4 regions of the Cupriavidus sp. 05T42 genome follow, and region 1 is predicted to be linked to each of the others. Evidence: predicted binding sites of a transcription regulator. Region 1 holds the regulator's gene; each other region holds the start of a gene.
The links. The regulator sigma-54, encoded in region 1, starts transcription at its own class of promoters, with help from an activator protein. The targets are predictions, from matches to a motif close to TGGCANGNAANCTGCTTT.

Region 1 (4,269 bases):
GCTCGAGTTGCAATTGGAGAAGGGCAAGCCGCTGCCGAAGGCCGAGATCGAACGCCGCCTGGATTCGCTGCTGGATGACCTGCAGATCGCCCATCTGCGCAACAACCCGGCGCTGTCGCTCTCCGGCGGCGAGCGCCGCCGCGTGGAAATTGCCCGGGCGCTGGCCTCCGCGCCGCGCTTCATCCTGCTGGACGAGCCGTTCGCCGGCGTGGACCCCATCGCCGTGGGCGAAATCCAGCGCATCGTGAGCTTCCTGAAGGCGCGCAACATCGGCGTGCTGATCACCGACCACAACGTGCGCGAGACGCTCGGCATCTGCGACCACGCCTACATCATCAGCGAAGGCACGGTGCTGGCCGCCGGCCAGCCTGAGGAAATCATCGCCAACGAGTCCGTGCGACGCGTGTACCTGGGCGAAAATTTCCGCATGTGACCCATCGGCCGCCGCGTGCGGCCGCGCTTCTCCCGGCCTCCACGGCGACAGCCGGGGTCGATCAGGAAGTCAGAGCGATAGGCGATAGCAATTTCCGTTCCATAGTCGGAAGGATGCGCATAGAATAGGTCGCATGAAACCGTCGCTTCAGCTTCGTCTCTCGCAACATCTGGCATTGACCCCGCAGCTGCAACAGTCGATTCGATTGTTGCAGCTCTCGACGCTTGAACTCCAGCAGGAAGTGGAACAGGCGCTGACCGAAAATCCCCTGCTCGAACGCGAAAACGACTGGATCGAAAGCCCGTTGCGGGTAGCCGCCGATGGCTCGGTCAACCTCCAGAGCGCCCCCGCGCCGGCCTCCTCCGAGCCTCAGCCCAACGGCGACGCGCGCACCGATGGCGCGTCCGGCGGTGAGGACGACAACTACAACGACAACGGCAGCGAGGACTACGGCAGCGACTGGAGCCTCGACGACTTCGCCCGCCGCCCCCAGGGCGACGAGGACGAAAAGTCGCCGATGCAACTGCGCGATGCCGAACCCACGCTGCGCGAGCACCTGATGGGGCAGTTGGCCCCGCTGAAGATCTCGGTGCGCGACAAGGGCCTGGCCATCTTCCTGATCGAATCGCTCGACGATGACGGCTACCTGAGCGCCTCGCTCGAGGAAATCTGCACCGAACTGCCCGAGGAACTCGAATTCGAGATCGACGAAGTCCACGCGATCCTGACCCTGCTGCAGAGCTTCGACCCGCCCGGCGTGGGCGCGCGCAATGCCGCGGAGTGCCTCAGCCTGCAATTGCGTCGCCTGAAGCACTCGCATCGTGAGCTGGCGCTGACCATCGTCAATCATCATCTGGAACTGCTGGCCGTGCGCGACTACACGCGGCTAAAGAAAGCGCTCCAGGTGGACGAAATAGCACTGAAGGCGGCACACGAACTGATTCGCTCGCTGGCGCCGTATCCGGGGCACGCGTTCAACCGTCCCGAGGCCGACTTCGTGGTGCCCGACGTGTTCGTGCGCAAGAGCGGCAGCGGGTGGATCGCGGCGCTCAATCCGGATGTCATGCCACGGCTGCGCATCAACGACATGTATGCGCAGATCCTGCGCGGCGCGAAGGGCGAAACGGGGACGGCAGGCCTGCAGCAGAAGCTTCAGGAGGCGCGGTGGCTTATCAAGAACATCCAGCAACGATTCGATACGATCCTGCGTGTTTCGCAGGCAATTGTGGAACGTCAAAAGAACTTTTTCACGCATGGCGAAATCGCGATGCGCCCCTTGGTTTTGCGGGAAATAGCCGATACACTCGGTTTACATGAGTCGACCATTTCCCGGGTCACCACGAATAAGTACATGGCCACGCCCATGGGTACTTTCGAGTTGAAGTACTTCTTTGGGAGCCACGTCTCTACGGAGACTGGCGGCGCGGCCTCCTCCACGGCAATCCGCGCGCTGATCAAGCAACTGATAGGAGCCGAAGACCCCAGGAATCCTCTTTCCGACAGCCGGATCGCCGAACTGCTGGGTGAGCAAGGCTTCGTGGTCGCACGCCGCACGGTGGCGAAATACCGCGAAGCGCTCAAGATCCCCGCAGTCAATCTCCGCAAGACTTTGTAGCCGAGCCGCAACCGCCTGCCTGGTGCGGCTCTTTCAGAAGGAGAAGCGCTATGAACTTCAAGATCAGTGGACACCACCTCGACATCACGCCCCCGCTGCGTGAGTATGTGGAAACGAAACTGGAGCGAATTGTCAGGCATTTCGATCAGGTCATCGGCGTGAGCGTGCTGCTATCGGTGGACAACCACAAGGAGAAGGACCGGCGCCAGTACGCGGAAATCAATCTGCATCTGAAGGGGAAGGACATCTTCGTCGAAGCGCATCATGAAGATCTGTATGCGGCGATCGACTGTCTGGTCGACAAGCTCGACCGCCAGGTCATCCGCTACAAGGACCGCGTACAGGGCCACGATCGCGAGGCGGTGAAGTACCAGATGGCCGCCCAGCAACTGACGCAGCAGTAGACACCTGCAGGCAACCGAAAACAGAGCGGTTGCCGACCCTGCAGAGGACTGAAAAGAAGAGCTCAAGCCGCGCAATCAGCGCGGCTTTTTTGATGGGCGCGCGCCATGGCGGTGACGGTGCGGGCACCTGGAATGTTTCGTTACCTTATTGCCACGCCGGAGGGCGACCCGGGGCCCCCGGGAGCGGTCAAAATGGGAACAAGTGTTCGCAAGCCGCCCGCCTCGGTGTATGCTCCGCCATACAAATAACGACAGGACGGCCCCGGGACACCCCGGGTGGGCAAGCCGGCCGGCACGTCGTGGCACCGCCGCGACCCCGGCGCTGCATCGCAAAATCGCGGTGGAGCCCTGCTCTATAATGGCCGGACGCTCCAATGCGGGCGTCCCAGACAAGATCTCGGTACCCAAGTTTCGCCCCGAATCCGGCGGGACGGCCTTCGCGCCCCGGCCCGCTAACCTGACTTCTCGCGCATCGCCCATGAATCGTTTGGCCAAATTGCTGCCACCCGGCAACATCCATCTCGACGTCACCGTCACCAGCAAGAAGCGGGTGTTCGAGCAAGCCGGGCTCCTGTTCGAGAACAACCATGGCGTGGCGCGTGCTACCGTGACCGATAACCTGTTCGCGCGCGAATCGCTGGGTTCCACGGGTCTGGGTGCCGGCGTGGCCATTCCGCATGGCCGCATCAAGGGTCTCAAGCAGCCGCTGGCCGGCTTCATGCGCCTGGCCGAGCCCATTCCGTTCGAATCGCCGGACGGCAAGCCGGTGTCGCTGTTGATCTTCCTGCTCGTGCCGGAACAGGCCACGCAACAACATCTGGAAATCCTGTCGGAAATCGCCCAACTGCTCTCGGACCGCGAGATGCGCGAGGGCCTCGCCACACTGCCCACGTCGGAAGCGGTGCATGATCTGCTGACGCAGTGGCACCCCTGACTCCCGCCCCAACGGCCGCCTGAAACGGCCTGTCCGCCCCCGAAAGTCATACGCGCATGGAACTCACCGGCGTCACCTCGCAGTCGATCTTCGACGACAACGCAGCCGATATCAAGCTCTCGTGGGTCGCTGGCCTGGAAGGGGCCGACCGGGCCTTCGACGTGGAATTCGCCCGCGAAGCCACCTCGGCGGCGGACCTCGTCGGCCACTTGAACCTGATCCACCCGAACCGGATCCAGGTGCTCGGCAAGCCGGAAATCCTCTACTACCAGCGCCTCGACGACGAGCCGCGCAAGCGCCAGATGGGCGAGCTGATCCTGCTCGAGCCGCCGTTCCTCGTCGTGGCGGATGGCATGGAGCCGCCGCCAGACCTGGAGCTGCGCTGCACGCGCTCGTCCACGCCGCTGTTCACCACGCCGGTGTCGTCGGCGGCTGTGATCGACCATCTGCGGCTCTACCTGTCGCGCATCTCCGCCCCGCGCGTGACGATGCACGGCGTGTTCCTCGACATCCTCGGCATGGGCGTGCTGATCATGGGCGAGTCCGGCCTGGGCAAGAGCGAACTGGGCCTGGAACTGATCTCGCGCGGCCACGGTCTCGTGGCCGACGATGCGGTGGATTTCGTGCGACTCGGACCCGACTTCATCGAGGGCCGCTGCCCGCCGCTGCTGCAGAACCTGCTGGAAGTGCGCGGCCTGGGCCTGCTCGACATCAAGACGATCTTCGGCGAGACGGCCGTGCGCCGGAAGATGAAGCTCAAGCTCGTGGTGCAGCTCGTGCGCCGCAACGACGGCGAGTTCGAGCGCCTGCCGCTTGACTCGCAATACCTCGATGTCCTGGGCCTGCCAATCCACATGGTGAAGATCCAGGTGGCAGCCGGCCG
Region 2 (3,843 bases), on a different contig from region 1:
GCCGCTACGCTTGTGTGTGCAGTGCGATGTCGATGGGAGGCCGTCAGCGCCGCGCGCCGGCGCCCGCGCCGAGGGCGCCAGTCAGGCCGCCGACCAGCCCGCCGACGAGGCCGGTGACTGGGGCGGTGATCGGGGCAAGCGGGTTTGCCGGCTTGCTTCCGCCCGTGCCGCCGCTGGGCGTCGGCGTGGTCGGCGCAGGGGTGGTCGTCGCCGGCGCGTTGCCGCCGGTCAGCCCGGCAACCAGGCCCGTCACCGGCGCAAGCGGGCCGGACGTCCCGGAGCCGCCGCCAGCGTTACCGCCCGTCAGGCCAGACGTGATGCCGCTGACCAGTCCCGTCACCGGCGCCAGCGGGCCAGCGCCGCCGCTGGCCGGGCCGTTCACTGCGCCACCGAGGGACGCCACCGTGTTGCCCGTGCCTGTGACGATGCCGCCCACGCCGGACACCACGGGCTTCTGCGTCGATTGCAGCGAGGTGCCGGCCGTCGCCAGCGCGCCGCCCACCGTGGTCAGCAGGTTGCTGACCGGCTGGCCGAGGCCGGTGGCCGCGCCGAGCGTCTGGGTGCTGCTGGTCAGCGTGGACGTGAGCGGCACGATGGCCTTGCTCACGCCGCTGGTCAGCTGCTCGACCGGGCCGGTGGAAAGCGCGGTGCCGAGCTTGCCGCCGGTATCGGTCACGGCGCCGCCGACTTGCGAGACCACGCCGCCGAGCGGGTTGGTCAGCGCCCCGAGCGGCGCCAGCGGGCCGCTGCCGAGGCCGCTGACCGCGCCGCCGGCGTTCGTCACCGCGTTGCCGACCTGGGCGACCACGCCACCGGTGCTGGCCACCGTGGTGCCCAGCGGGTTGGTGGCGTTCGGCATATTGCCGAGCCCGGCCTGCACGCCGTTGCCCAGCGTGTTCACGGCGCTGCCGAGCGAGGTCACCACGCCGGCCAGGCCGTTCTGCGTGGCCGGCGACACCACTGGCAGGTTCGCATCCTTGATGGCCGTGCCGACGTCGGTCACGGTATCGCCCACGCCCTTCACCACGCCGCCGGCGTTGCTGACGATGGTGCTGGTGGGCGTGAGCGCCACCGTGCCGCCGCCGCCGCCGCCGTTGTCTCCACCTCCACCGCCGCCACCGCCGCCACCACCACCGCCGTTGTTGGCCGTATCCGTGCCGGTGCCGCCCGTACCACCCGTGCCGCCGAGGCCGGCGTTGTTGCTGCCCGAGCCATTCGAGCCACCTGAGCCGCTGGTGCCCATCGACGTGGAGCCGCTGCCGCTGGCGCAGCMGCCCAGCACGATGAGCGACCCGAGCAATGCCGACAGGGCGATGTGCTTCGCGAACGTTTGATTGCGCATGACCTTTTCCCTTTTGGTTTTTTCCCGACCTGCCACGAATGCGTGGCGGTACATGCCATGGCGCAAACGGTGTGCCATGGCCGGGCATGGCCGGCAACGGCCTGCGGGCATGCCATGCGAAGGGAGGGAAGGGGGCGCGGAGAGGCGCGTCAGGCAAGCGTTTGCGGGCGGCGGGCTCAAACGCCCGCATGAAGCGGGCGGGGCTGGCGCGCGGCGGCGGCGTGTGGCGTGGGCGGGAACACGTTACGTAGCACGTAACACGCCACACGGCGTTCCGGCAGCGTTCGGCAACGCACGCCGGGGCGCGACGCGATGGCCGGAGCGCCGCGCCGGGCAACGGTCTCCGGGCGGTGGCGAGGGCGTGCGGAGCGCCCGTATTGAACGTGCGCTTGATGCTGGCACACCGCTTGCGCGCATCGGCAAGCCCGAGGGATTCGAGCACACCACACCAGCACACCATAGGAGACAGATCATGAGGTCAACGATGCAACGCGAACGTTCGGTGTCGGTCATCACCATCGCCTGTGGCGCCGTGCTGGCGCTGCTGGCCGGCTGCTCGTCGGGAGGTTCCGGCAGCGGCGCCTCGCCGAACGGGAACAACAACGTCACGCCGCCGCCGGCCACGCCGACCCCGGCTGCCTCGGTGGACACCACGCCCACCGCCAAGGTGACCGAAGGCGCCGGCAATACCGTGGTGGCCACCGGCAATGCCGTGAGCCAGATCGGCCAGCAGGTCAAGGACGCGAACCTGCCGGTGGTGCCGGATGCCGCGCAGAACGCTACCGGCGACGTGGTGATGAAGGCCGGCGACACCGTGGCCACGCTCGGCGTGGGCGTGCGAGAAGGGCTGGGCAAGATCGGCAGCGTGGACAACCCGCTCGGCGTCACCGTCGGCAATACGGGCAACGTGGTCACGCAGGCCGGCAAGACCGTAGTCAGCGCGGGCGATCTGGTCCAGTCGCTCGGCACGGAACAACTCTCGCCGCTGGCGCCCGTGACCCAGCCGGTGGGAGGCGTGGTGCAGACCGTGGGCGGCACCGTCATGCAGGTGGGCGGCAAGCTTGGCGACACCTTGTCCACCGGCCCCGTGGCGCAGCTCACCGGCAGCGCGAGCAAGGCCATCGTGCCGCTGACGACCAAGCTGACCGATACCACGCAGACCGTGGGCGGGGCCACCGGCCTGGGCGTCCCGGTCGACAACCTGCTGACCAAGCTGGGTAACACCGTGGCGACTGGCGGCAGCATGCTGACCAACGCCGACAAGCCGATCGTCTCGCCGCTGGGCGGCGTGGTGACGGAGACCGGCAAGACCGTGGCCGCCGCCGGCGTGCTGCTGAACAACCGGAACGGCACGGGGGGCGGCACGGGCGGCAATCCGCTTGGCGGGCTGCTCAACAGCCTGCCGGTCGCCAATGCCAGCGGCAGCGGCGGCACCAATCCGCTGGCCCCGGTGACCGGCCTCGTCGGCACGGTAACCGGCGCGCTGACCAATGCGACCAACGGCACCGCCACCAGCGGCAATGCCGGCTCCCCGCTCAATGGCGTCACCGGCCTGCTGGGCGGCCTGACGCAACACTGACCCCCCCGAGCCTGAAGGTGGCTCGGGACTTTCCCTAGCCATCGCCCGGCTACTTTATGGTGCGCTGTCGTCCTTACCCCGCGCGGCGCATCCTTTTATTTCGTGCCGTGCAGCATCCCGCATCAGAACGTGCAGGACGCCGCACGGCACATTCGCTTTTATTGCCAGCGCGCGAACAATTCGGATCACGCTTTGCGCGGGGTTGCGTTGTTTCAAACGTCTGTCCCACTTTAAGCTAGGCCCCATTGGCATTCCCTTAGTTCCTATGGGGGGTATGGCTGGAGACATAGCATGTCTTATAAATGTTCTACCAGCGCCAAAAACAACAAAATCGCCGCTCAATGAAGCGGCGAACACAACCGGCATCCGGGCAGTGGCGCTGGCGGTCACGCGCAACACCCATCGGGATCGGAACTTCTTTTTTGTCGCTTCGGGAGTGCATCATGAAGAAGAACGTGCTGGCACGTTTCAGCCGCTACCAACGCGGCGCCACCGCCATTGAATATGGCCTCATCGTGGGCCTCATTGCCCTCGGCATCGTCACGGGGGCCACGGCCCTCGGCGACGGCCTCAGCCAGGGCTTCACCCAACTTTCCACCAAGGTCACCACGCTGTTCGGCGTGAAGAGCGGCAGCTAGCAGCCGCCGGCAATTCTCGACCCCTGTTGGCCACGCGGATCGCATCGGCGTGGATCGTCATGGCAATGCACCGGCCGCGGGCAGCACACGGACGGCCGGGCAAGCAACAGTGAGAGTGGTACCAAGTCGCGAAATGGCTGTCGGCGAACCTCCCCCGGCAACGGGGGAGGCCGCGCCTCCGGTTTGGCGCTAACAGAAGAGACCGGGTGAAGCATGTCATTACGGGCGAAGGCGACCCGACGCGGCCACATGGGGGTGGCGGCGCTCGAGTTCGCGATTGTGTT
Region 3 (2,280 bases), on a different contig from region 1:
AAGGCCGAGCATGACGAACGGGAACGCCGCGCCATCGTTCAGGCCGCCCTCACCCGTCAGGCTGTAGCGCACCACGTCGCGATCCTCGGTATCGGCCATCTGCACGTCCGAGGCCAGCACCGGGTCCGTGGGCGCCAGGATCGCCCCGAGCAGCACCGCCAGGCCCAGTGGCACCTGCAGCCAGCCCACCGCCACGGCGCAGACGCCGCCGATGGTCAGCAGCATCGCCACGGTGGCCAGCCGCACCGGCAGGCGCCAGACGCGGTACGTCATCTGCACCCGCAGCCGCAAGCCCACGCCGAACAGAGCGACGAGCACGGCCAGCTCGGTGATCCATTCCAGTACCCTCACGTGGCCCGGGTCCGTCAGATCGAGCACGATCAGCCCGGCCCCGCCGGGCCCCAGCGCCATCCCCACTAATAGATACAGGCCGGACGGGGACATGGGCAGGCGCTTCACCATGGAGTCGATCAGCCCCATCGTGATCAGCAGCGCGCCAATGACCAATGCCCAGGTCGCGAACAAGCTGGCTCCTCTATTCGATATATCCCGGTCGAGACTTTCACAGTAGGCGGCGCGGCGGGCGGGCGCTGTCGGGCGGACCCCGTAGCGCCGTGTCAGTGAAGACCTCCCGACACTGGTGCGTGCGCGCACCACGCAGGGGCTTGCGGGTGGGCGGCGGGGTGTGGGTGGCAGGCCGAAGGCGCCCAGCAGCCGGTCACGCGTGAACAGCCACGTGGTTAATCGACTGATTTCATTGACATTTTCCACGTCTGACCGGGCTTCCCCCTGCCCAAAAGTCCCTTTGGCACGGTGATTGCTATCTTGTATCCAAGATTGGATTTCAGATAGGACTCTCATGCGTACCTCTACCTCGGCCACCACAGCGGCCACGACAGCCGCCCCCGGCGAGGCCGATGCGGCGTGGATCGCGCGGTTCGATACCCCGGTCGTCGCCCCGCACCCGGAGCACGCCCCGCTGGCCGGCCTGCGTTTTGCGGCCAAGGACAATATCGACGTGGCTGGCGTGCCGACGACCGCCGCCTGCCCCGAATTCGCCTACGTGCCGGACGCCCACGCCACGGTGATCGCGCGCCTGCTGGGCGCCGGCGCGGCGTTGGCCGGCAAGACCAACCTGGACCAGTTCGCCTGCGGCCTGAATGGCACGCGCTCGCCCTACGGCGCCGTGCCCAATGCGTTCGACCCGGCCTATGTCAGCGGCGGGTCGAGTTCCGGTTCGGCGTACGCGGTGGCCAGCGGTGAGGTTGACTTCGCGCTGGGCACGGACACCGCCGGCTCCGGCCGGGTGCCCGCCGGGCTCAACAACATCGTCGGGCTGAAGCCGAGCAAGGGCCTGATCTCCGCCCACGGCGTGTTCCCCGCCGCGCAGAGCGTGGATTGCGTGTCGATCCTGGCACGCACGGTGGCCATGGCGGTGCGCGTGCTGGAAGCCGCCGCCGGCCATGATCCGCAAGACCCGTACTCGCGCGCGCTGCCGCTGGCGCGCACGCCGCTGCCGGCTGCGTTCCGCTTTGGCCTGCCGGCCGAGCCGGAGTTTTTCGGCGATGACCTCGCCCGCCGGGCCTTCGACGCCGCCGTTGCCGCGCTGGAGGCGCTGGGCGGTCGCGCGGTGCCCATCGACTATGCCCCGCTGGCCGAAGCCGCCGCGCTGCTCTATGACAGCGCGCTGGTCGCCGAGCGCTACGCCGCCGTGCGCCCCTTCTTCGACCGCGCGCCGGGCGCGGTCATCGAGCCGGTGCGTTCGATCCTGGCCGCCGGCAGCCGCTACAGCGCCGCCGATGTGTTCGATGCCCAGCACGCGCTCCAGGCCCTGGCCCAGCGCGCGGCCACGATGTGGCAGGACATCGACGTGCTGTGCGTGCCCACGGCGCCGACGCATTGCACCATCGCCGCCATGCTGGCCGATCCGGTGGTACGCAACCGCGAACTCGGCCACTACACGAACTTCGTCAACCTGCTCGACTACGCCGCGCTGTCCGTGCCCGCTAGCCTGCGCCCGGACGGGCTGCCGTTCGGCATCACGCTGATCGGCCAGGCCGGCAGCGACTGGCAGCTCGCCGACCTGGGGCAACGCTTCCACCACGCCACGGGGCTGACGTTGGGTGCGACGGGCGAGCCGCTGCCCGCGCCGGTGTCCATTGCCGGGCTGGCCCCGTCCCCCGCCACTCATCTGCCGCTGGCCGTGGTGGGCGCCCATCTCTCTGGCATGCCGCTGAACGGTCAGTTGACCGAACGCGGTGCGACGCTGGCCGAGGCCAC
Region 4 (2,267 bases), on a different contig from region 1:
ATCGCCACGCATCTTTGGTAGTCCTGAAAACCCCACCCGCTCCGGCGCGTGGGGTTTTTTGTTGCCCGGATGCCCGGGCGGCGAGGGCGGGTCAGTACGCCTTGAAATTGGCCGCCACGCGCTGGCGCAGGAAATCGCCCGCCGAGATGGCTGGGTACAGCCGCGCAGGGCCCTCGATCGTCGCCTCGCGGTTGGCCTGGCAGAAGAACGCCAGGCTGTAGCGCGGGCCCATGTACTCGCCCGGCGCGGGGTTGCGCACGCGGTGGAAGTTGGACGGCAGGCGGTCATCGCTCCAGCGCATCAGCATGTCCCCGATATTGCACGTGATGACGTCCTCGTCCGGGGCGATGGGCGTCCACGCCTGCGCCTCCATCTCCTTGCCCGGACAGACCTGCAGGCCGCCCTGGCCCTGGCGCTGGAACAGCAGCGTCAGGCAGTCGAAATCCGTATGGGCACCGGCACGCCAGAGTTCGAGTTTGTCCTGCGCCTCGGGCGGAATCGCGTAGTAGTGCAGCAGCCGCAGCGTGCTCTGGTAGTCCGGCGCGGCCGGGTCGTGGGCGCGCGTGAAGAATTCCGGATCGAAGCCGAGCTTGTCGGCGAAGCAGGACAGGAGCTTCATGCCCACCTCCCAGCACTGGCGCTCGAAGGCCAGCATGGTGGCCTGGAAGCCGGCCAGCTCCGCCTCAGTGGGCCATAGCGGCGCCATGTGCGGGCGCGTGATCTGGTAGGACTCCTTCTGGTCCGGCGTGCCCGTGGACGGCCGTACCTGCGCGCGGGACTCCCAGCCCGCGTTGTTGGCCTTCTGCAGCGGATACAGGCCCTTCACGGCCTCCGGCAGCGCGAAGAAGCGTTCGGTCATGGCGAAGGCTTCGCGCACGGCGGCGAGGTCGATGCCATGGTTCGCTACCTGGAAGAAGCCGACGTCCACGGCCGCATGCCAGAGTTCGTCGGCGATCTCGGCCTTGCGGCGGGGGTAGTCGGAGAGGTCGATGCGGCGGATCTCGCGCGCGCTGGTCTCGTGGCCTTGCGCGCCCATGCGGGATTCGCGGGCCAGTTCGTGGAGGGAGGCGGTGTCGGTCATGATCGTTCCGGAGTCAGGAAAGGTTGGGTGCGGTCCTGCCTTTCGCGCGATGACTGCCGGGGGATCTGACCTGCGGACGATCTCTTGAGCCCCGGTGCCAGTCGCGCAAGGGCGGGGCACGGACGTCAAGAGCAATTTCCTGCCGCGCACCGGGGGTGGGCGGTTGAACGCTTCTACTCTTCGGGGGGTGAGATTGCAGGTTTCGGGCCAGCCGGCACGACCCGGTTTTGACCCAGTTCCGGGCCGATTTGCGCCGGGGTGGCGCACGCCATGCCGCAGGATGGTGCGGCGCGCCCAAAAAAACGCCGGCGCAAAGGCCGGCGTTCAGTTCTTTCCTCCCGCAGCGGGGAGGGCACCACATGACCGCTTACTGCGGTCCCAGCTTGCGGATCAGGGCGTCCAGCTTGCCCATTTCCTCTTCGTTCAGGTCCGTCAGCGGTGCGCGCACCGGGCCGGCATCGTGGCCAACCAGCTTGGCGCCGGCCTTGACGATCGACACCGCGTAGCCGTGCTTGCGGTTACGGATGTCCAGGTACGGCAGGAAGAAGTCGTCGATCAGGCGACCCACGGTAGCGTGGTCGTCCGCCGCGATGGCGCGGTAGAAGTCCATCGCCGTCTTCGGGATGAAGTTGAACACGGCCGACGAGTACACCGGCACGCCCAGCGCCTTGTAGGCAGCGGCGTAGACCTCGGCGGTGGGCAGGCCGCCCAGGTAGGCCAGGCGGTCGCCGAGCTTGCGGCGCACGCGCACCATTGCCTCGATCTCGCCCACGCCGTCCTTGAAGCCGATCAGGTTCGGGCAGCGGTCGACCACGCGTTCCAGCAGGTCGGCGCCGATGCGCGAGTTGGCGCGGTTGTAGACGATCACGCCGCACTTGGTGGCCTTGCAGACCTCTTCAATGTGGTTGGCGATGCCTTCTTCGCTGGCTTCGGTCAGGTAATGCGGCATCAGCAGGATGCCGTGCGCGCCCAGGCGCTCGGCTTCCTTGGCGTATTCGATGGCCACGCGGGTCGGGCCGCCGGCGCCGGCCAGGATGGGTACCTTGCCACGGCAGGTTTCCACCGCGGTGCGGATCACGTTCGAATAGTCCTGCTGCGTCAGCGAGAAGAACTCGCCCGTGCCGCCGGCTGCGAACAGGGCCGAGGCGCCGTACGGGGCCAGCCATTCCAGGCGTTCGATATAGGT

Region 2: AC1EJR_RS11375 (collagen-like triple helix repeat-containing protein) is a predicted target of sigma-54. The motif match lies at 1,590-1,607, and genes of this name have one in related genera.
Region 3: atzF (allophanate hydrolase) is a predicted target of sigma-54. The motif match lies at 807-824, and genes of this name have one in related genera.
Region 4: AC1EJR_RS19765 (isopenicillin N synthase family dioxygenase) is a predicted target of sigma-54. The motif match lies at 1,274-1,291, and genes of this name have one in related genera.

The regions. Positions count from the first base shown of each region.
Region 1 covers NZ_JBFTLH010000008.1:58,126-62,394, reverse strand. Annotated here, with positions in the region: gene lptB (LPS export ABC transporter ATP-binding protein) at 1-433, shown strand, start outside; gene AC1EJR_RS12840 (RNA polymerase factor sigma-54) at 567-2,048, shown strand; gene hpf (ribosome hibernation-promoting factor, HPF/YfiA family) at 2,099-2,452, shown strand; gene AC1EJR_RS12830 (PTS sugar transporter subunit IIA) at 2,931-3,386, shown strand; gene hprK (HPr(Ser) kinase/phosphatase) at 3,443-4,269, shown strand, end outside.
Region 2 covers NZ_JBFTLH010000007.1:32,185-36,027, forward strand. Annotated here, with positions in the region: gene AC1EJR_RS11375 (collagen-like triple helix repeat-containing protein) at 44-1,342, opposite strand; gene AC1EJR_RS11380 (collagen-like triple helix repeat-containing protein) at 1,827-2,921, shown strand; gene AC1EJR_RS11385 (Flp family type IVb pilin) at 3,365-3,559, shown strand; gene AC1EJR_RS11390 (TadE/TadG family type IV pilus assembly protein) at 3,773-3,843, shown strand, end outside.
Region 3 covers NZ_JBFTLH010000014.1:133,388-135,667, reverse strand. Annotated here, with positions in the region: gene AC1EJR_RS19345 (cation:proton antiporter) at 1-525, opposite strand, end outside; gene atzF (allophanate hydrolase) at 860-2,280, shown strand, end outside.
Region 4 covers NZ_JBFTLH010000015.1:71,048-73,314, reverse strand. Annotated here, with positions in the region: gene AC1EJR_RS19770 (HU family DNA-binding protein) at 1-1, shown strand, start outside; gene AC1EJR_RS19765 (isopenicillin N synthase family dioxygenase) at 92-1,081, opposite strand; gene kdgD (5-dehydro-4-deoxyglucarate dehydratase) at 1,449-2,267, opposite strand, start outside.